Pelosinus sp. IPA-1: one gene and its partners. The protein of the gene in region 2 interacts with the protein of the main gene of each other region in a pairwise test. Links are inferred from orthologs where the notes say so. Each region holds a gene or a part of one and is shown on either strand. Other genes may lie near its edges. The genes, in order: QSJ81_RS01500, grpE and groL.

The links.
Region 1: the proteins of grpE (region 2) and QSJ81_RS01500 interact in binary tests that used the Escherichia coli proteins (3 or more experiments, as listed by UniProt). The link is inferred for Pelosinus sp. IPA-1 from one-to-one orthologs.
Region 3: the proteins of grpE (region 2) and groL interact in binary tests that used the Escherichia coli proteins (3 or more experiments, as listed by UniProt). The link is inferred for Pelosinus sp. IPA-1 from one-to-one orthologs.

The regions. Positions count from the first base shown.
Region 1 is NZ_BSVC01000001.1:338,092-344,947, forward strand. Bases 1,934-4,786 are described here. They hold QSJ81_RS01500 (Nramp family divalent metal transporter), read right to left. Parts: upstream 4,073-4,786; coding sequence 2,795-4,072; downstream 1,934-2,794. Other genes in these bases: QSJ81_RS01495 (metal-dependent transcriptional regulator), read left to right, coding at 2,328-2,750; QSJ81_RS01505 (ABC transporter substrate-binding protein), read left to right, coding at 4,684-4,786. In the rest of the region: QSJ81_RS01480 (thiamine pyrophosphate-dependent enzyme), read left to right, coding at 1-201; QSJ81_RS01485 (2-oxoacid:ferredoxin oxidoreductase subunit gamma family protein), read left to right, coding at 198-728; QSJ81_RS01490 (HD-GYP domain-containing protein), read right to left, coding at 809-1,876; more of QSJ81_RS01505, read left to right, coding at 4,787-6,234; nikB (nickel ABC transporter permease), read left to right, coding at 6,182-6,856. UniProt on the Escherichia coli protein: H(+)-stimulated, divalent metal cation uptake system. Involved in manganese and iron uptake. Can also transport cadmium, cobalt, zinc and to a lesser extent nickel and copper. Involved in response to reactive oxygen.
Region 2 is NZ_BSVC01000007.1:211,410-218,300, reverse strand. What follows is about bases 1-2,888. They hold grpE (nucleotide exchange factor GrpE), read right to left. Parts: upstream 1,777-2,888; coding sequence 1,225-1,776; downstream 1-1,224. Other genes in these bases: QSJ81_RS18050 (TCP-1/cpn60 chaperonin family protein), read right to left, coding at 1,812-2,888; dnaK (molecular chaperone DnaK), read right to left, coding at 1-1,161. Also shown: more of QSJ81_RS18050, read right to left, coding at 2,889-3,377; heat-inducible transcriptional repressor HrcA, read right to left, coding at 3,469-4,497; radical SAM family heme chaperone HemW, read right to left, coding at 4,601-5,737; lepA (translation elongation factor 4), read right to left, coding at 5,754-6,891. UniProt on the Escherichia coli protein: Participates actively in the response to hyperosmotic and heat shock by preventing the aggregation of stress-denatured proteins, in association with DnaK and GrpE. It is the nucleotide exchange factor for DnaK and may function as a thermosensor.
Region 3 is NZ_BSVC01000001.1:661,027-668,013, reverse strand. Bases 2,233-5,216 are described here. They hold groL (chaperonin GroEL), read right to left. Parts: upstream 4,556-5,216; coding sequence 2,909-4,555; downstream 2,233-2,908. Other genes in these bases: QSJ81_RS03035 (ANTAR domain-containing response regulator), read right to left, coding at 5,044-5,216; groES (co-chaperone GroES), read right to left, coding at 4,586-4,870; QSJ81_RS03050 (YmaF family protein), read right to left, coding at 2,233-2,391. In the rest of the region: aminofutalosine synthase MqnE, read right to left, coding at 1-854; polysaccharide deacetylase family sporulation protein PdaB, read right to left, coding at 990-1,730; more of QSJ81_RS03050, read right to left, coding at 2,011-2,232; more of QSJ81_RS03035, read right to left, coding at 5,217-5,625; QSJ81_RS03030 (histidine kinase N-terminal domain-containing protein), read right to left, coding at 5,628-6,987.

The DNA of each region.
Region 1 (6,856 bases), on a different replicon or contig from region 2:
TTTGCTGCGAAAAAAGCCATAAAAAGGGCTTTTCAAGTGCAACAATTAGGACTAGGATTTTCCTTAGTTAGTATTTTATCAACCTGCCCAACAAACTGGGGCTTATCTCCTGTGGACAGTTTAAAATGGTTACAGGAAAAAATGTTACCTCTTTATCAAATGGGAGAACTTAAGGTTCCTGAGGAGGTAAAAGGGCTATGATTGATACAATTATATTATCAGGCTTCGGTGGTCAAGGTGTCATGTTTATTGGCAAAGTATTAGCATACGCAGCCATGGAAAAAGAGTTACAAGTTTGTTGGATTCCTTCCTACGGCCCTGAAATGCGGGGCGGGACTGCCAACTGTTCTGTGATAATTTCCGACGAAGAAATTCACTCACCAGTAATTGAAAAAGCAGATGTGGCGATCGTGCTCAATCAGCCTTCCTATGATAAATTTTTATCACGGATTAAACCGGGTGGTGCGATTGTTGTTAATTCTTCGATTATAGAATCTACTGCTATTCGGAATGATATTACACTTATTTCCTTGCCAGCAACAGAGATTGCCAACGAATTGGGAAAACCAGCCCTAGCTAATATGGTATGCCTGGGGGCACTTATTCCAAACTTGAAGTTACTCAATGTTAATGCCATAGAGAAAGCAATGCATGAAGTGGTAGGTAAGAAAAAGCCAGAACTCTTTGCCGTTAATATGGAGGCAATAAAAAAAGGGCTAGATCGGTAATAGCAAAAGGGCCTACTCTTTGGTTATCAAAGAGTAGGCCCTTTTACAGATCAGAAACGATATAGCATTTTTCTTATTCTTTAGGATTTTGAAATCTTGGAAATCAAAATTTGAGGGTTATCTGCTAATCGAATATCCCTAGTAGGCATATAGGGTGAGCCATCTGGATAAGAGATAAGGCGGATGACAGGTCGTTGTGGGGAAGAATTAGGGATGGAAACAACAACAGCCAAATCTCCCGTATTCAGTAAGACCTCCATGCCGGGCATATAGGTAGCTATCTTTGATAAGAAAATTCGCCCGTAAGTTTCGTCAAAACTAGTTCCGAGGCCAGAAGCAATAATGTTATATGCTTCGTCTGGTTCCATAGCCTTGCGATAAGGGCGGTGTCCAGTGATGGCTTCATAAACATCTGTTATTGTTAGTAAACGCGCATAATTGAGAATTTCTTCCCCTTGTAGTCCACGGGGATAACCTGTACCATCAACCTTTTCATGATGTTGCCAAGCCATATGAGCAACAAGACTTGAAATTTCCCATCGCTTGTTTACTAATAAATGAAATCCAGACTCTGGATGTTGCTTAATAATTCCAAATTCCTGTTCAGTCAAACGGTCAGGTTTATTGATAATTTCTTTATCTACTTCTATTTTTCCCAGATCATGAAGCAATGCACCGCAGGTAATTTCTTTGATTTGTACAATGGAAAAATCGCAAAAGCGGGCCAGTAATGCTGTGTATATGGCGCAATTTAGAGAGTGTGCTAAGGTATAATCATCATGGGTTGCAATACCCGTTAATTGAATGGCTACGGATGGTTGGAGGATTAATTCTTCTACAATATCAGAAGCAAGGCTGCAGATTGGATCCATGGCAAAATTTTCGCCCCGATTGACTTTCTCCATAGTAATACTTAATATAGCTAAAGCACGTTGTTGTGTTTCAAGGGAAAGATATTCTGGAATTTTTATATCGGCATATCGATTGTCTCTAATAAACAGGGCATTTACATCCAAATCTCGCAGTTTGTCGAGATATTCTTCAGTTAAAGTCACTCCCGAAGCCAACAATACCTGTCCCTTTTTATTTAAAAGATGTCGCGCTAATGTCATACCTGGGATAACATCGTTTAAACTGATTTGTCTCAAGATAAAAGCTCCTTTGTTGTATAAAAATCAGCATAAATTATGCTCGTGTTTCTAATCGATAAGGCTATTAGCAAAGTAAGCGTATAAAAAAAGCTTAACTGCATAATGAGCCAGTTAAGCTTATCATAATCATGCAGCGTGGCGATCATAGATCTTTAAAAAAATCCGTAGACCCTATAGCTTTGCGTCCATACTTTTCAGTATGTTTGCTAATAAAAGTTTTAATAATAGAAAACTAGGTAACTATCATTCGTGAATGGTGTCAGTTTTAAAATAATAGCATATAATTATAGCAGATTATGTCATATACTGAAGAGTATATCAGAAATTGTTAGCAGATGGAATATCTAGTCTTATTTTTCGATTTTTTTTTAGCGGTGGAATATTTTTTAGTGAAAAATCATAGTAGTAGAATAAGAGTGGGCGCTAATATCGTGGGAGGCGGCTGGAAATGCTATCACCTAGTTTAGAAGATTATTTAGAAGAATTGTATCGGTTGTCTCTAACGAATGAAATTGTTCGTGTCACTGATATAAGCCAAAAATTAGGGGTATCTTTGCCTTCTGTTAGTAAAGCCTTAGGGAAGTTAAAAGCAGACCAATATATTCATTATCAGCCATATGGTGTAATCAGCTTGACAGATTCAGGTAAAAAAATGGGAAGTTTTTTGGTTGAACGGAATAGACTATTACAAGAGTTTTTGACCTTGATTTGTGCTGATTGTGATAGCGATGCTGAGGCAGAAGCGATGGAGCATTATCTATCCCAAGGTACGATTCATTCTATCCAATTAGTAGTGAAATTTATGAAAAATCACCCAGAATGTTATCAGCTATTTTTAGAATATGTGGCTAAAAACCAAGCTGTAGAATAAAGCTTAACCAAAGCGTACCATTGGTCTTAAGTACATGAAATATATTATGCTTGCCCTGAAAAGATTAGGTACAGTAAGACTGCATTCAAGGTAAGTATCATGCAAATGATAATCCAACCCAATACATTAGTTATAGTACTATTCTTAAAACGTCCCATGATTTCCTTTTTGTTACTAATTAGCAAAAGGGGAATAATAGCACCCGGTAAAGCAAAACTTAATACGACTTGACTTGTTACAAGGGCACTCATCGGATTGATACCTGCTAAGATAATAGCCATACCAGGTAACATGGTAATGAGGCGCCTGATGCTAATAGGGATATCAAAGCCCACGAAGCCATTTAAGATAACTTCTCCAGCCATAGTGCCAACAGTAGAAGAAGATAATCCTGAGGCTAAAAGAGCGAGGCCAAAGGCTCCTGCTGCCATATTGCCCATAAGAGGCTGCAAGGTCATATAAGCTGCTTCAATACTGTCAACAGTAAGACCATTGCCTTTAAATATGGCTGCTGATACGATAACCATAGCGGCATTTACAATAAAGGCCATATTCATAGCAACGAATACATCTATTTTGGCCATCTTTAAATGATGAACACAGTCGTTTTCGTCATTTGTGCGGCGATTTTGGACCAAATGAGAGTGTAGATAAATAACGTGAGGCATAACCGTAGCTCCTAGCATGCCGACAGCTACCAGTAAGCTGTCAGCGGTGAGCATAGGAACAGCTACATGATAAGCAACTTGCCCCCATTCTGGACTAGACATAAACATTTCCCATATATAAGATATGCTTATAACGGCTACCATTGTCGTAATGATTCGTTCCACAATTTGCTGCCCATATTTTTGCATGTGGCAGATGAAGTAAGTAATAAACCCTGTAAGTATTGCAGACCAAACTAAGGGGATATTAAATAATAAGTAAAAACCGAGGACGCCTCCCAAAAACTCTGCAAGGTCGGTAGCCATAGCCGCTAAGGTTGCTATAGTCCATAAGAACCAATTCACGCCTCGTGAAAAGACATTGCCGCAGTGTACGGGCAAACTAACTCCGGTAGCAATGCCAACTTTTGCGGAGAGAATTTGGACAAAGATAGCCATCAAATTACTCCAAAGAATGACCCATAGTAAGTTATAACCAAATTGGGAACCACCACTAATATTAGTACCGAAGTTTCCTGGATCCATATATGCTACGCTGACAATAAAAGCAGGCCCGAGGTATTTTAATAGCCCTTTGGCCTTGGTTTTAATTTCTTCTCCAGGTATTAATGGCAAATTAATCGGTAAGCTGGTGATAAATTGATCATCTTTCAATATTCCCACTCCTTACATAAGTGCTATGTTTAATTAATACTACAAAACACAATAGTATGGTTAGCCATGGCTAACTTTTAAAACGCTTTAATTACTATATAATATGTAATGATAATAATTTTGTGACTAACAGCGTTACATCTTGTGCGGACTGGGCGGGATGCAAGATAATAGATCGTTAGCAAGGAACTGCTTGACAATTCTGTAAAAATATTATAGAGTCAATCCTATGATATTGAAAAAATTCATATGGATGGTATAGGTGCCCTTCGGGGCTTAATAGGGAAATCGGTTCAATGCCGATACGGTCCCGCCACTGTAATGAGGAGCAAACCCATGTTGTGCCACTGAGATAAATCATCTTGGGAAGGTTTGGGAGAGCGATGATCCAGAGTCAGGAGAACTGCCTATATAACAGTCACCGATATGACCTGCGAGAGATGGGGAGGGGATTTACGCGAAATTTTTATGTTTATTTTTTGTGCGTTATTATTTCCTAATTGTAATTTAGCGTTTCTCTTTGTGTTTCACTCTCGGTTTATACCGAGAGTTTTTTTTGTCTTCTTATGAAGACATTAGTAAAATACTATATAAGAAAAAGGCGGAAAAAAATGAAAAAATGTACTTACTTATGGATTCTTGTTGGATTATTCAGTTGTTTGATGCTGGCAGCGGCTGGTTGCTCCTCTGAAAAGAAGAGCGGTAGCGGTACAAAAGAGAAGGTACTTAAATTTATTACGGTTTGGCCTGCGAATACGATGGACCCTCATCGGTGTCATTTTAGTTTTATATTAAATTCTGGAGCTATGGAAACCCTGGTTGGATTGGATCCAAAAACAACAGAGCTTTATCCTTGGCTGGCTGAAAGCTGGAAATCCGAGGATGGTCAGCATTGGGAGTTTAAAATACGTAAAGGAGTGAAATTCCATAATGGAAAAGACCTGACTGCTGAGGCTGTTAAGGCTAGTTTGGAGCGTTCTATTTCTGCAAATCCTGGCGTAAAAGCGTCTTTAAAAATTACTGCTATCGAGGTAGCAGGTGATATTCTGAAAATCACTACGGAAAATCCGTATCCGGCTCTTCCGTCAGAATTAGTTCATTACAATACGGTGATAATGGATGTTGCGGTACCAGACAATAAGCCGCCTATTGGGACAGGCGCATTTATGTTTGCCAGTTTTGATATTGCTAAAGGTGCAGAGTTGGTGAAATTCCCTCAATATTGGAATGGTATAGCGAAGCTGGATCGAGTTATTATGACATTTAATGATGATGCAAATGCTCGTCTATTGGCACTGCAATCCGGTGATGCGGATATCATTTATCGCCCGGCACTGGATACGCTGCAAACATTGCGCAAAGATGACAAAGTAATAGTAGAGAGTGTTCCAGGCAAAAGAGTTTATCATTTAATTTATAATTATGCTGGCAAGAATCAAGATTTATGGAGTAATGAAGAATTCCGCAAAGGAATAGATGCTCTCATTAATCGTCAGGAAATTGTTGATAAGGTTATGGGAAAAGAAGCTGTTGTAGCCTATAATCCTTTTCCAGGAATTTATTCCTTCTCTCCTGATTCCAAACCTCATATTTACAGTATAGAAAAGGCATTACAACATTTTCAGGCTGCTGGTTTGACAGTGCAAGATGGTAAGGTGCTTAGAAATGGCCAGCCGATCAAACTTCGAATGGCTACCTATATTGCTCGTCCTGAATTGCCTCAGATTGCACAAATTGTTCAAGCAACGGCTAAGCAAGTGGGAATTGAAATGGAAATTCAAGTAGCAGAGAATATTGATGAATATCTGCCCCAAGGAAATTGGGATCTAGTGACTTACTCCTTACTGACAACCACCAGAGGGGATGGAGCTTTCTTCCTGAATGCTGCTTTTTCGCCAAAGGGTATGCAAAATCATGGTCGCCTCACTGTACCAGAATTAATTTCTTTATTGGATACCTATAATCAGACTATCGATAAAGCTAAGCGAAATGAAACGGCGAAGACAATCGCTACAATGATTGAAGAAAGAGCTTATAATGCCTATATAACTTCTCCATATGAAACGGCTGCATATCGTAAAAATGTGAAAGGTTGGGTGACTCCATCAAATGAATTTGAGTTCCAAATGGTTACCAAGGATTTGGATATCGTTTCAGAATAAAAACTGGCTATTGAAACGGATAAGTGAAGCCATTCTTCTTTTATGGATAATTTCATTGGTTAGCTTTGCCATTGTTCAAGTAGCTCCTGGGGATGCGGCGTTGTCCCTGCTCCGGGTGGATACAGTGGCTGTAACCACAGAACAGGTAGAAGCCTTAAGACAAGAAATGGGCATGAATGATCCTGTTTACCAGAAGTATTTTCGGTATATGGGCAATCTGCTGAAATTGGATCTGGGTGAATCTATAATGACGGGGCGTCCTGTTGTCGCAGAACTTTCCCACGCTTTTCCTGCCACTTTTTTGCTGGCTGGTACTTCATTACTATTGACAATAGTCTTGGTTGGAATTTTTGGATACTTATCTTCCCGCTTTGCCGGGAGTTGGATTGATAAATTCTCTACTGGTTTTTGCCTTATGGGGGCTTCCATTCCGACTTTTTGGCTGGGGCTGCTGCTTATTGATTTATTTTCGGTTCGTCTCCACTTACTGCCGGCAGTGGGAATGGCTAATGGAGGGCTTATTTTGCCCTCGCTTTCTTTAGCCATCGCCATTGCGCCTCCCTTTATAAAAATTTTTCGTAATAGCTTAATTGATTGTGCCCACCAAGATTTTATCCGGGCG
Region 2 (6,891 bases):
AGTGTTACGCTCAATTATTTTAGTGAATACGCCACCTAAAGTTTCAATCCCTAAGGACAATGGAGTAACATCGAGCAATAATACATCTTTTACTTCGCCTACTAGTACACCTGCCTGAATTGCAGCACCTACAGCTACACACTCATCAGGATTTACGCCACGGTGAGGCTCTTTACCTAAGAAGCTTTTAATTGCTTCTTGTACTGCAGGAATACGAGTAGATCCACCTACAAGAATTACTTTTTCAATATCTTTAGGAGACAATCCAGCATCACTCATGGCTTGACGAGTTGGCCCCATAGTTGATTCTACTAGATCAGCAGTTAACTCATCAAATTTAGCTCTTGTTAAGTTTACATCTAAATGTTTAGGACCAGTTTGGTCTGCTGTAATAAATGGTAGATTAATATTTGTTGTTAACACACCAGAAAGTTCAATTTTGGCTTTTTCAGCAGCTTCACGTAGACGTTGTTCTGCCATACGGTCTTTTGATAAATCAATACCGTTTTCCTTTTTGAATTCAGCTATTAACCATTTCATAACGCGTTCATCAAAGTCATCCCCGCCCAAACGGTTATTACCATTTGTAGCTTTTACTTCGAATACACCTTCACCAAGTTCTAAGATAGATACGTCAAACGTACCACCACCCAAGTCAAAAACAAGTATAGTATGATCGTTTCCTTTATCAATACCGTAGGCTAATGCTGCGGCTGTTGGTTCATTAATAATACGTAACACTTCTAGACCAGCAATTGTTCCAGCATCTTTTGTCGCTTGACGTTGGCTGTCATTATAATAGGCAGGTACAGTAATAACAGCTTGGGTTACCGTTTGACCTAAATAAGCTTCTGCATCGGCCTTTAATTTTTGTAAAATCATTGCAGAAATTTCTTGTGGAGTATATGATTTATCATCAATTTTTACTTTATGGTCAGTCCCCATATATCTTTTAATTGAACTGATTGTACGTTCTGGATTGGATACAGCTTGACGTTTTGCTAATTGACCAACTAAACGTTCATCTGTTTTTGAAAAACCCACTACAGAAGGAGTAATTCTATTTCCTTCGGCATTCGCAATAACAACAGGTTCCCCACCTTCCATTACTGCTACACATGAATTTGTTGTACCAAGATCTATACCAATTACTTTTGCCATTATGTATTCCTCCTTGAAATATGTAAATTTTTATTTTTAAATGAAGCTTCTATTAAGTAACTTCTAATTACTTACTACCTTTACCATACTAGGTCTTATTACTTTACCTCGTACAGCGTAACCCTTTTGCAATTCTTCAACAATAGTACCATCTGGTTGTTCAGCGTCTTCTACTCGCATTACAGCTTCATGCTGCTGAGGATCAAAAGCCTTACCAACTGCCTCAACTGTTGTCAAACCACTTTTTTCTAAGACTTGTGCCAATTGACGATAAATCATCTCCACTCCAGAAAGCATCTTATCCGCATCCTGAGTAGCAATACTGCCTAAGGCTCGTTCAAAATTATCAATCACAGGCAACAACTCTAAGATAACATTCTGCGCTACAATATTTGATAACTCTTCCTTTTCTTGACGAGTCCGTCTTCGAAAATTATCAAAGTCAGCCTGTAATCGCTTATAGCGATCGTTGGCTTCTTCTAAAAGACGTTCTTTACCAAGAAGTTCCGCTTCTAGTGATGTACCATCGGCATCTTCTATCACTTCTACTGTCGGTTCCGATGTTACAGCGTTATCTTCAACTTCTTGCTCTAATTTTTCTTTTGTTTCACTCAAATATATCACCCCATATATAAAATTCCATTGTTTTTTTAGTTCTTGCCAGCAAGATTAGCTGTTTTGCTGTTCTCTTCTTTTTTCTTAATAATTGTATCTATACGCAAAATAGCTACTGCCACTTCTCCAGCTGCTTTGATTGCATGTAGTTTCACAGTTGCTGGATCCACGACTCCAATGTCCAGCATGTTAACGATTTCACCAGTATCACAATCTATACCTAATGAGTCTTTTTTTTGATTTGCATGGGCTGCAATAACCTCTTCTACTTTTTCTAGCGGATTGTAACCAGCATTTTCTACGATTTGCGCTAAGGGCCTTCGTAAAGCTTGGGTTACACAATCGACGCCATATGCCGCCATACCTTTTACGGCTTCTCGCGAGGCATTAATCTCACGGCTAATGGCAACCTCAATGGAGCCACCACCAGGAACATAACCGCCTTTAATGGCAGCTTGCACACTAGAAGCTGCATCTTTGGCAATACGTTGTCTCTCACCTACGACTTCTTCTGTTGCAGCACCTACCAGAATAGTCGCCATTGGCTTACCAGCGCCACCTAAAATACGAATATGTTTTAATTTTTCATCCTCATGTACCCTTGCTGCTACGCCTAAATAAGCAGCGATATCGTTACAATCTTTTTTAAGACCTGTGCGTTTTATCATTCGGGCACCCACATGTTCAGCGGCACGTCGTAATTCCTCCGCAGCCACTCGCTGAATCACCATAATACCAGAATCAGTAAGTATTTCCTCAGCAATATCATGAACACCTCTGTCTACCAAAACGACCTTAACACCAAGCTCCACGATTTTATGTATATTATTTTTAAATTCATTTTGCAGTTCAAGATAACGTTTAAACCCAAGTTCGGTACGAAGGGCTTCATCCCCTATTTCTTCAGGTTCTAAAGCATCATCAATAACTAACACTTTTATCTGACTTACTTCTAGGGGCATCTCTGTTGTCATTCTTTTTTTATCAATAATAACACCCATGAATACTTCGTTCTCGGCACCTTCTTGAGATAGGATAATGTCTGCTAATTTAAAATTACTTTCGCATAATTTTTCAATCCCTATAAGGCCTGCAGCTCGAATCACTAGTTCAGCAATATCTTTATATTCACGCCCAGCAATCATGGCAATATTAAGTAACACAGGATCATGTAAGTCATGAATTTGGTGGGCTCGTTGTTTTATTCCTTCTAATGCTAGGGTAATACCGTGCTTAATGCCTTCAATAACTCGAGCAATGGGTACACCTCTTACTACTTGGTTTACCCCTTCCCCCACCAAGCCGCCAGCCATAATCGTTGCTGTCGTTGTACCGTCTCCTACTTCAGCTTGCTGGGCTCTAGCTATATTAATCAGCATCTTAGCGGCTGGATGATCTACATCCATTTTTTCTAGGATGGTAACACCATCATTTGTAATAATTACTTCACCAAAAGAACCAAGCAGCATGGTATCGAGCCCTTTAGGACCAATTGTTCCCTCAACAGCTGCCGTTACAACACGAATCGCATTGGCATTTGTCATAAGGGCTGCCAGCCGTTCATCCGCTTCAGAACCATTACCAGCTTTATTTAGCTTCATTCCTGGTTCCTCCCAATTACAGTTATATTATATGTATGATAGAGTTAGCAATACCTTATTATGGTGAAAAGTTATTTCTAACTCTATCGTTTTATACTTTATATTTTTTCAGTACTTCACCTAAATGATTATGCATAAACTCTAACACTGACATCACTTTCCCATAATCCATTCTTGTTGGACCTAACACAGCTACAGTTCCAACTACCTGCCCATCAATACGATAGGTAGCCTGCACCATGCTGCAGTCTTGAATGCCACTATATTTATTTTCATCACCAATTGTAACAATAACGCCATCATTTCTTTGATTCTGCAAGATATTTGCTAAGAGTTGCTCTTCTTCTAACATATCCAGAAATGATTTTACTTTGTCGATGTTCTTAAATTCGGGCTGGCTTAACAATTGCGTCGTACCACCAAGATACAACCGCTCGTTTTTTTCCACCACTAAAGCCTTTTTTAAGATCCCCATGGCAGTTTCAAATAAATCCACGTCTACTAACATATCATTTTGGATATCTCTCAAAATAGATGCTTCAATATTGTCAAAAGACAAACCAGATAAACGCCGATTGATATGTTCTGCAATACGTTGTAAATCATTAAAAGAAAGACCTTTCGGTATATCTATTACCTTATTTTCGACAAAGCCTGTGTCAGTTACGACTACTAAAATAGTACGACAATCATCAAATGGTAGGAACTTTAGGTATTTAAAAGCACACTGTGATACCTGAGGCACCAAGACTAACGAAATGTTACTAGTAATTTTCGATAAGATTTTCGCAGTTTCCTGAAAAACTTCCTCAACGTGACGAGTTTTTTCCTGATACCAGTTTTTTATTAATGCGATTTCTTTATCTGACATTTGGGTTGGTTCTAATAAAGAATCTACATAAAAGCGATAACCTTTAGCAGAAGGGATTCGTCCTGATGAAGTATGGAGTTGTTCAATATAACCTAATAGTTCAAGATCAGCCATTTCATTTCGAATAGTTGCTGGGCTAACACCCAAATCATGCTTTCTAGCAATCGTACGTGAACCAATAGGCTCTGCGGTGGAAATATAGTCATCAACAATCGCTTGGAGAATACTACGTTTTCTCTTATCTAACATACAAGCTCCACCTCCTATTGTTAGCACTCTACACTGTAGAGTGCTAACGCCTATTAAAAAAATACCACTCCTACGCTCGATTGTCAAGATATAATAATCAGTTTTACTCAGGTAAAAATGCACGAAATACTACGTTGCCATACTTCATGCCTATTGTTGTTAAATATATCTGATTTTCTTCTACTACAATCAACTTTTGTCTTGTTAGTTTTTCAAGGACATCTTGGTACTGCTCCATAAAGTTATACGGAAAATATTCGTCAAACTCATTCATCGATAATCCTTGTACTGTACGCAATGCTAAAAATACATATTCAGCCATAGCCACTTCTATAGCTGGTGTCTCTCGGTCTTTAATTGGCGATTTCCCCATTGAAAGACATGTTATATATTGAGATACATCACTTACATTAGAAACCCGCTCTTTGTACAAAAAAGAATGCGCTGCTGCGCCTACCCCCACGTAAGGCTGATATTGCCAATATTTTAAATTATGACGACACTCAAAGCCAACTTTCGCAAAGTTCGATATTTCATACCTCATAAATCCACTTCTTGGCAAAAATTCCGTTGTATATTGATACATGTCCTCATCAATTTCTTCATCTGGCAGCATAAGTTTTCCTCGCTTTTGCATTGCCGCAAAAGGTGTCCCCTCTTCTACCTTCAATCCATAAGCCGATATATGGGTAACATTAAGCTTAATTGCTTGACGTACACTAGCCTCTAAGTCCAAAAGAGATTGTCCTGGTAGTCCATACATTAAGTCAATATTAATATTTTCAAATCCTGCATTTTGTGCTTCCTGTATTGCTTGCATTGCTTCTTGTCCACAATGTATTCTACCAATTGACTGTAGTAGTTCATCAGAAAAGCTTTGCACACCAAAACTAATTCGATTCACACCACTTGCCCTTAAGGCCCGTAGTTTATTTTGATCAACTGTACCAGGATTCGCTTCTATACTTATTTCAGCGTTTTTATCAATAATAAAGGAACTGTGTACACATTCTAATATCTTCCGTAAGGAATCCGTTGCTAATACAGTAGGCGTGCCACCGCCAATATATATTGTATCAATAACATCCCCAGATAAAACACCGCCCTTGCCAGAAATTTCCTGGCACAAGGCGGCAACATAGGGCTGATATAAATGGGTCAAATTGGCCTCAGATGGAAAATCACAGTATAAACACTTTTGCTGACAAAAAGGAATGTGAATATATAGACCCATTTTCATTATCCTAATCACCTTTTTAATCAATCTTTAATATGGCCATAAAGGCTTCTTGCGGCACTTCCACACTACCTACCTGTTTCATGCGCTTTTTACCTTCTTTTTGTTTTTCCAATAATTTTCGCTTACGGCTAATATCGCCACCATAACATTTTGCTAATACATCCTTACGCATTGCTCTTACAGTTTCCCGCGCAACTACCTTATTGCCAATAGCTGCTTGAATTGGAATTTCAAACATTTGTCTGGGAATAATTCCCCTTAATTTTTCTACCAATATACGTCCTCGATAGGTTGCCTTATCTCTGTGTACAATGATGGATAATGCATCAACAGGTTCACTGTTGAGCAAGATATCAAGTTTGACAAGCAAGGATTGTCGATAACCAATTAATTCATAGTCTAAAGAGGCATATCCGCGAGTAGCTGATTTTAAACGATCAAAATAATCATAAATAATCTCACTCAAAGGTAAATGATAGGTGAGCATGACCCTAGTTGTATCTAGGTATTTCATATCCTTGAATTCGCCACGTTTTTCTTGGGACAACTCCATAACTACACCTACATAGTCATTTGGAACAATCACCATAGCTTTAACATAAGGTTCTTCAATATGTTCAATTTCTTGGGGAGTTGGTAATTTGGAAGGGTTTTCGATTTCAAAAATTTCCCCATCTGTCTTGAACACTTTGTAGATAACACTCGGTGCTGTCGTAATCAAGGTAATACTATATTCCCTCTCCAAGCGTTCCTGTATGACTTCCATATGCAAAAGCCCTAAGAAACCGCAACGGAAACCGAACCCTAAAGCGCTAGAAGTCTCAGGTTCAAATACCAGCGATGCGTCATTCAGCTTTAATTTTTCCAGAGCATCGCGAAGCAAATCATATTCAGAACTATCTACCGGGTACAAACCACAATAGACCATAGGCGTAACCTTACGATAACCTGGTAAAGCCTCCGCAACAGGACGCTCAGCATCAGTGATCGTGTCACCAACTCGAACATCTTTAACATTTTTAATACTACCTGCCACAAAACCAACATGACCCGGAGCCAGTTCACTAACATTGGTCATAGCCGGTCTAAAAACGCCTACCTCTGTCACTTCAACGATTTTATTGGTAGCCATCATTTTCATTTTCATACCAGGT
Region 3 (6,987 bases), on a different replicon or contig from region 2:
TCAAAATTATCCAAAATAATTCTTGCAAGGGCAATCATTTTTAAATCTTCCCAGGAGGCTACTCGCTCTAACTCGGCAAGCCCCGTGTTGGCAGGATGAAAAGGAAAGGCTACAAAGGCCTGAAACCCGCCCGTTTGATCCTGAATTTCGCGCAATGTAATGAGATGTTGTATACGTTGTTCTATGGTTTCAATATGCCCGTATAACATGGTAGCATTAGTGGGCAGTCCTAAAGAATGGGCGGTAGTAATAACCTCTATCCATTCAGCCGTCGTAGCTTTATTAGGACATATCACCTTACGAACACTGTCATCTAAAATTTCCGCCCCACCCCCTGGCAAAGAATCCAGGCCTGCAGCTTTTAATTGTTCCAACACAAGTTTAATGCTCAATTTAGAAATATTGGAAAAATGCACAATTTCTACAGGAGTAAAGGCCTTCAAATGGACCTGGGGTGCAGCAGCCTTTACTGCGGCGACGATTTCAAGATAATAGGGAAAAGGCTTATCTGGATGCAGTGCACTTACCATATGTATTTCACTAAGGTCAGGGGTATCTTTAACTGTTTGACTTACAATCCGGATTACCTCTGCTTTATCCATAACATAAGCCCTTTCTTCTTCCGCTTTGCAGCCAAAGGCACATAAAGGGCAACCTGATACACAAATATTAGTTAAATTAATATGTCGATTCACATTATAATACACATGTTTGCCTGATTTACGTTCTTTGACACTACGTGCTAGACTAGCCAACTTTAAGATATCATTATCTTGATATAAGGCTAATGCTTCCGCAAAATGCAAGCGTTCACCGCTATTTACTTTTTTTACGGCTTTCTCTATCAAATTCATCTTTTGACACCTCATCATTATATGATGTAGTTTATCATACTACTTTGTCAAGTTATGCAACTTATTATTCTTCGCGGTATTATTATCGTTTCCCTGCCAATTACAAAAAAAATAAGACTGCTATAAAGCAATCTTTTAATGTCTCAGTATCCCATTTTGTGCATGTTGACTTAACAGTTGACCCACAGTGACAATTTCATAACCCTCAGCCTTTATTTTATCTAATAAAATAGGTAATGCTTCCGCTGTCTGAACTGGAGTATCAGATGCGTGCATAAGAATAATCCCTCCAGGTTTCAAACGCTTCATAACTCTTTCGACAATAACATCGCGACCAGGATTTTTCCAGTCTAAAGAGTCAATATTCCATATAATAGTTTTATATCCTAATTCATCTGTTACTTTTAAAGATTGTTGACTATAATGGCCATTCGGTGGACGAATTAACGTAGCATCTACACCAGTCACTTCTTTTATCAATTCATGTGATTTTTCAATATCTTCCTTAACCCATTCTCTTGTTCTATCACCATAATTTTCATGGCGATAACCATGACTTGCGATTTCATGCCCATCTGTTACCATACGTTTTGCCACATCTGGATACTTTTTGGCCCAAGGTCCCATAATAAAAAATGTTACTTTCGTATCATGCTGTTTTAATGTATCTAAGATTGAGGGTGTAAACTTATTGCCCCAAGAATGGTCAAAGGTTAACGCTACTACCTTACGTTCAGTACGAGTACCAGCAATCGCTATAGGTCCTGAAGAAATAAGTTCCGCCACTTGAATATACACAGCACTAATCGCAAAAAGTCCTATCATCCCATAAAATAAATGTCTACGATTAAATAAACGCCTTAGATTTAAAACCATATCCGTCCCCCTTCCGCCGCTACATTAGTATGTATGCAATAAAAGGATAATTTATGAAGATAAATAAAAAAAGAAGTTGCTCGCAAAATTCTACCTTGCGAGCAACTTCTACATTCATTAGCAAAATGTTAGCATTCGATGTACATCATGCCGCCTACGACTCTTTACCTTGCAACTTGTTTAACGACGGTCATTAAAGATGCGTGGATAAACGAACTATTACTATATTCAGTAAATATCAAAGCTCCACAAATAAGCGGAGCTTTGATCCATAAATAGGTTAATCGCCAATTGGGTCTTGAATTAGGGTAGCAATTTGGAATTCGTGAACGTGCCCATCAGCCACAGTGGTTATGTCAGCTTTAAAATGCACGTGTCTGCCATTACCTACATCAATTGGGAGACCAGTCCTGACTGCAACTTCGTGGTGGTGGTCTTCGTAAAAATCTGTTTTTGTAAATAATTCGTGCACATGACTATTTTCAAACGGTATCACTTCACTTGAAACCCCGGCAAACCGATGGTTATGGGGGTCCGTGGACGCTTCAGCAATCTTGACGCTTCCTTCAAATTCATGTACATGTGTTTGGGTTGGAGGGCACTCACACTCGCACTCACAATCACAATCCCAATCATGTTTCTTCCTATTGTCTTCAGCCATTATTATACCTCCTTCATTTTTATACGGCATTGAATAATATGCTCCTGGAGAGCCTAATATACGTTCAAGTTTAGCCAGATTGTGTCCACTGGCAGCATCAGTTACTGATAGGCTACATGTAGGTCTGGACGCGCATGTAGTTCAGGTAATCTTTTCCAAATAACTAGATAGGATGGAATACTCTTCTGTCGGATAAGAGAATAAATAAAGAAGATAGTTTATATTGGATGCCACACTTCTGCTCCGCATGTGATTGCAGGGACTGCCTATAGCCAAGTAGTCCTTTTTTCTATCTAAAGTATGAAACTGGATGAATCGTATGATTAAATGAAAAAGACCCGATCCAAAAACTGTACATCGGATACTAGCAGAAATAAGGACATGAAAAAAGAGGCCGCACAAAAGTTTACTCAACTAATGCGAGGCCTCTAAAATTTTTTTTTACGTTAGCAAAATGTTAGCATTTGGTGTAATTCAGCGGACAAACCCGTTCCTGCAAAGGGGTTTGAGGCTTATATTACATCATGCCGCCCATTCCGCCCATTCCGCCCATGCCACCCATGCCGCCCATAGCAGCAGCAGCGCCACCGTCTTTCTCAGGCTTATCAGCGACTAAAGTTTCAGTAGTTAATACCATAGCTGCAATGCTAGCTGCGTTTTGCAGTGCAGAGCGAGTTACTTTTGCTGGATCAACAATACCTGCAGCAATCATATCAACATATTGCTCAGTTAATGCATTGAAGCCCATGCCTTTACCAGCTTTCTTCACGTTTGCAACAACGATGGAGCCTTCAAGACCTGCGTTGTTAGCGATTTGACGTACTGGTTCTTCAATGGCACGTCTTACAATATCAACACCAGTCTTTTCATCACCAGTTGCTTCAATACTATCAAGAGCGGAAATAATGTCAATGAAAGTAGTACCACCACCAGCGACAATACCTTCTTCAACAGCAGCGCGAGTTGCATTCAAAGCATCTTCGATGCGGTATTTCTTTTCTTTCAATTCTACTTCTGTAGCCGCACCTACTTGGATAACAGCTACACCGCCAGATAATTTAGCAAGACGTTCTTGTAATTTTTCTTTATCGAAATCTGAAGTGCTATCTTCGATTTGTGTTTTGATTTGGCTAACGCGAGCTTTAATTTGAGTTACATCGCCAGCACCATCAATGATTGTAGTTTCTTCTTTAGAAATACGAACTTGACGCGCACGACCAAGATCAACAAGCTCAACAGTATCAAGCTTACGACCAATTTCTTCTGTAACAACAGTACCGCCAGTTAAAGCAGCAATATCTTCTAACATAGCTTTACGACGATCACCAAAACCAGGAGCTTTTACAGCTACGGCTTTAAATGTACCACGTAATTTATTCACAACCAAGGTTGCTAATGCTTCGCCTTCGATATCTTCAGCAAGGATCAAAAGTTCCCGACCTTGTTGTACTACTTTTTCTAAAGTAGGAAGTAAGTCTGCAATCGCACCAATTTTACGATCTGTAATCAAAATATAAGGATCATTTAAGACCGCTTCCATTTTGTCAGTATCAGTTACCATATATGGGGAAATGTAGCCACGGTCAAATTGCATACCTTCAACTACATCAAGGTTAGTTCCCATGCCTTTGGATTCCTCAACAGTGATAACACCGTCTTTACCCACTTTTTCCATCGCTTCTGCAATTAAGTTACCAATTTCTTCATCAGCTGCAGAAATAGAAGCAACCTGAGCAATAGCATCTTTAGTTTCTACTTTTTTAGAGGATTTTTTAATTTCTTCTACTAAAGTTTTTACTGCTTTTTCAATACCCTTTTTAATAATCATAGGGTTTGCACCTGCTGCTACATTACGCATACCTTCGCGAATCATAGCTTGTGCTAATAAGGTTGCAGTAGTAGTGCCATCGCCTGCTACATCATTAGTTTTGGTAGCAACTTCTTTCACCAGTTGCGCACCCATGTTTTCAAACGGATCTTCCAAGTCAATATCACGAGCAATTGTTACACCATCGTTTGTAACGGTAGGAGCACCAAATTTTTTATCAAGTACAACATTACGCCCCTTAGGTCCTAATGTTACTTTTACTGCATTTGCCAGAGCATTAACGCCTCTTTCTAGCGCGCGACGTGCATCTTCATCAAATAAAATTTGCTTTGCCATTTTATGTAATCCCCCTAATTAATAATTTTATTATTGTACAACTGCTAAAATATCTCTTTCACTTACGATCAGATATTCTTGTCCTTCGAATTTCACTTCTGTACCAGCGTACTTGGAGAATATAATTCTATCGCCAACTTTTACATCAAGAGCAATACGTTGGCCATTTTCTAATACTTTACCAGTACCAACCTCGATAATTTCTCCTTCTTGTGGCTTTTCTTTTGCAGTATCCGGTAATACGATACCACTTTTTGTTTTCATTTCACCCTCTAAGACCTTAATGACCACTCTGTCACCTAACGGCTTAATCATTGAAATATCCTCCTTCATGATGTGTATTATAGTAGCAACGTTGTTAGCACTCAATGCTAGCGAGTGCTAATCACATAATTTATGATATAAAATTCAGCAAGAAAAAGCAAGTGTTTTCATGGTAAAAATCAGTATTTTTTAAAAAAAATATAAATTTACCTGCTTTTCTACTTTTAGTTTCTCTTAGTTGCTGCCTGCACTATGGATTCAGCCACATCTTTAATTGCTTTGCGTTTACTCATACTATACTGTTGAATACGCCTATATGCTTCTGTTTCGCTCAAGTTATATGCATCCATTAGTATTCCTTTTGCACGATCTAAAATCTTCCTAGTCTCAAGGGACTGTTTTACATTTTCTAATTCTTGTTCTAATTCGGCAAATTCCTGAAAACGTGATAAAGCAATTTCCATTGCAGGGAATAAATTAACTTCTTTCACAGGCTTAACTAAATAAGCCAAAACCCCTGAATCTTTGGCCTTTTCTACAATATCTTTTTGACTAAAGGCTGTAAGCAATAATACTGGAGCAAGTTTTTCGTTAGAAATTATTTTGGCAGCTGTAATACCGTCCATTTCTGGCATCTTAATATCCATGATAACCAAATCAGGTCTATATTGACGGACCAAATCAACGGCCCGTGAACCATCAGAAGCTTCAGCTACTACTGTATGACCCGCCTCTTCTAGAATTTCCTTTAAATCCATTCGAATTATGGATTCATTATCTGCAATTACAATCCGCAATGGTTCCATTTTCAAACTCCTCCCTCCACCTTACGGGGAATGGTAATACAAGCATGGGTACCTTGATCTGTATACATTTCAAAACTACCGCCAACATCACTTTCAATAAGAGTGCGTACAATCTGCAATCCTAAACTATTCGATAATTGTGGATTAAATGTTGGTGGCATACCAATACCATTATCATATATTTCAATTTTATACTTGTCTTCCATCGTCGTAATGTCCACCCCAATGATACCTTCATGCCTGCCAATAAAACCATGTTCTATTGAATTTTGAATGAGTTCATTGATGACGAGTGCCAAACTACTAGCTTGTTCAGAAGGGAATACTACTGTTTCCCCATTGAAAATAGTTTGCAAGTTGAAATCGGGTTCCAGCATGTTTTGTATGACTAAATCGAGAATATTTTTTGCGACTTCTGCCACATCAATAAACTCTGCATCTTGCTGTGATAAAAATTCATGAACAACAGATATACTGGAAATACGGTTTACGCTTTCCCTTAAAGCTGCTTTTACTTCTTGTGATTTGGTACGTCTTGCTTGTAACCTTAACAAACTGGCAATGGTTTGTAAATTGTTTTTTACTCGATGATGTATTTCCTGAATGACTGCAGATTTTATTAGTAACTCTTTTTCTTTCTTTTTTAATTCGGTAACATCTGTCAAAATCATCACTGTACAGACACTTACCCGGTTAACGACAATAGGAATGGCCCTTTGTACTAAAATCATATTTCCAGCAGTTAATTCAGTCTCACAAGGTTCTTGCACGGTTATCGCCTTCTGGGCTAATCCCATATTGGCCTGACGATCATAAATACGCCTTCCGACAATACACCCTACAGCTAGAACCTTATAAATACTCTCCGCTGTTGAGTTAGCAAAAACAATCTTTCCTTGTTCGTTGATTATCAAAATACCATCACTCGCTGATAAAGATCGATAATACTTACTACTGCTTGGTATTTTCACTGTTGACAGCAATAGTTGAGCAGTCTCTACAAGCAATTGATGACCTTCCATATGAGATTCTTCCAAACTGGTTTCAAAACTGATCGCTGCAATTACGTTACCACTTGCATCCCGTACAGGATAGACTTGCATTTCCATCCACATGCCAAGTGCCCATTCACGTTGCCCATGAATTGCCTCACCTTTGGAAATGCTGCGCCAAATAAGCGGCTCTTCAGAAGCATAAACAGTACTCCCAAGTAAATTCGGCTTGTGTTGTACAAAGCTAGTATTTGGCTTTACCTGGGCAGCAATCACCAGGAAATTTTCATTTCGTGCCTTAGCATATAAGGTAACCTGAGCATGAGCTAGATCACTCGCCAGTCCTAACACTGCACAAATATTATCTAAT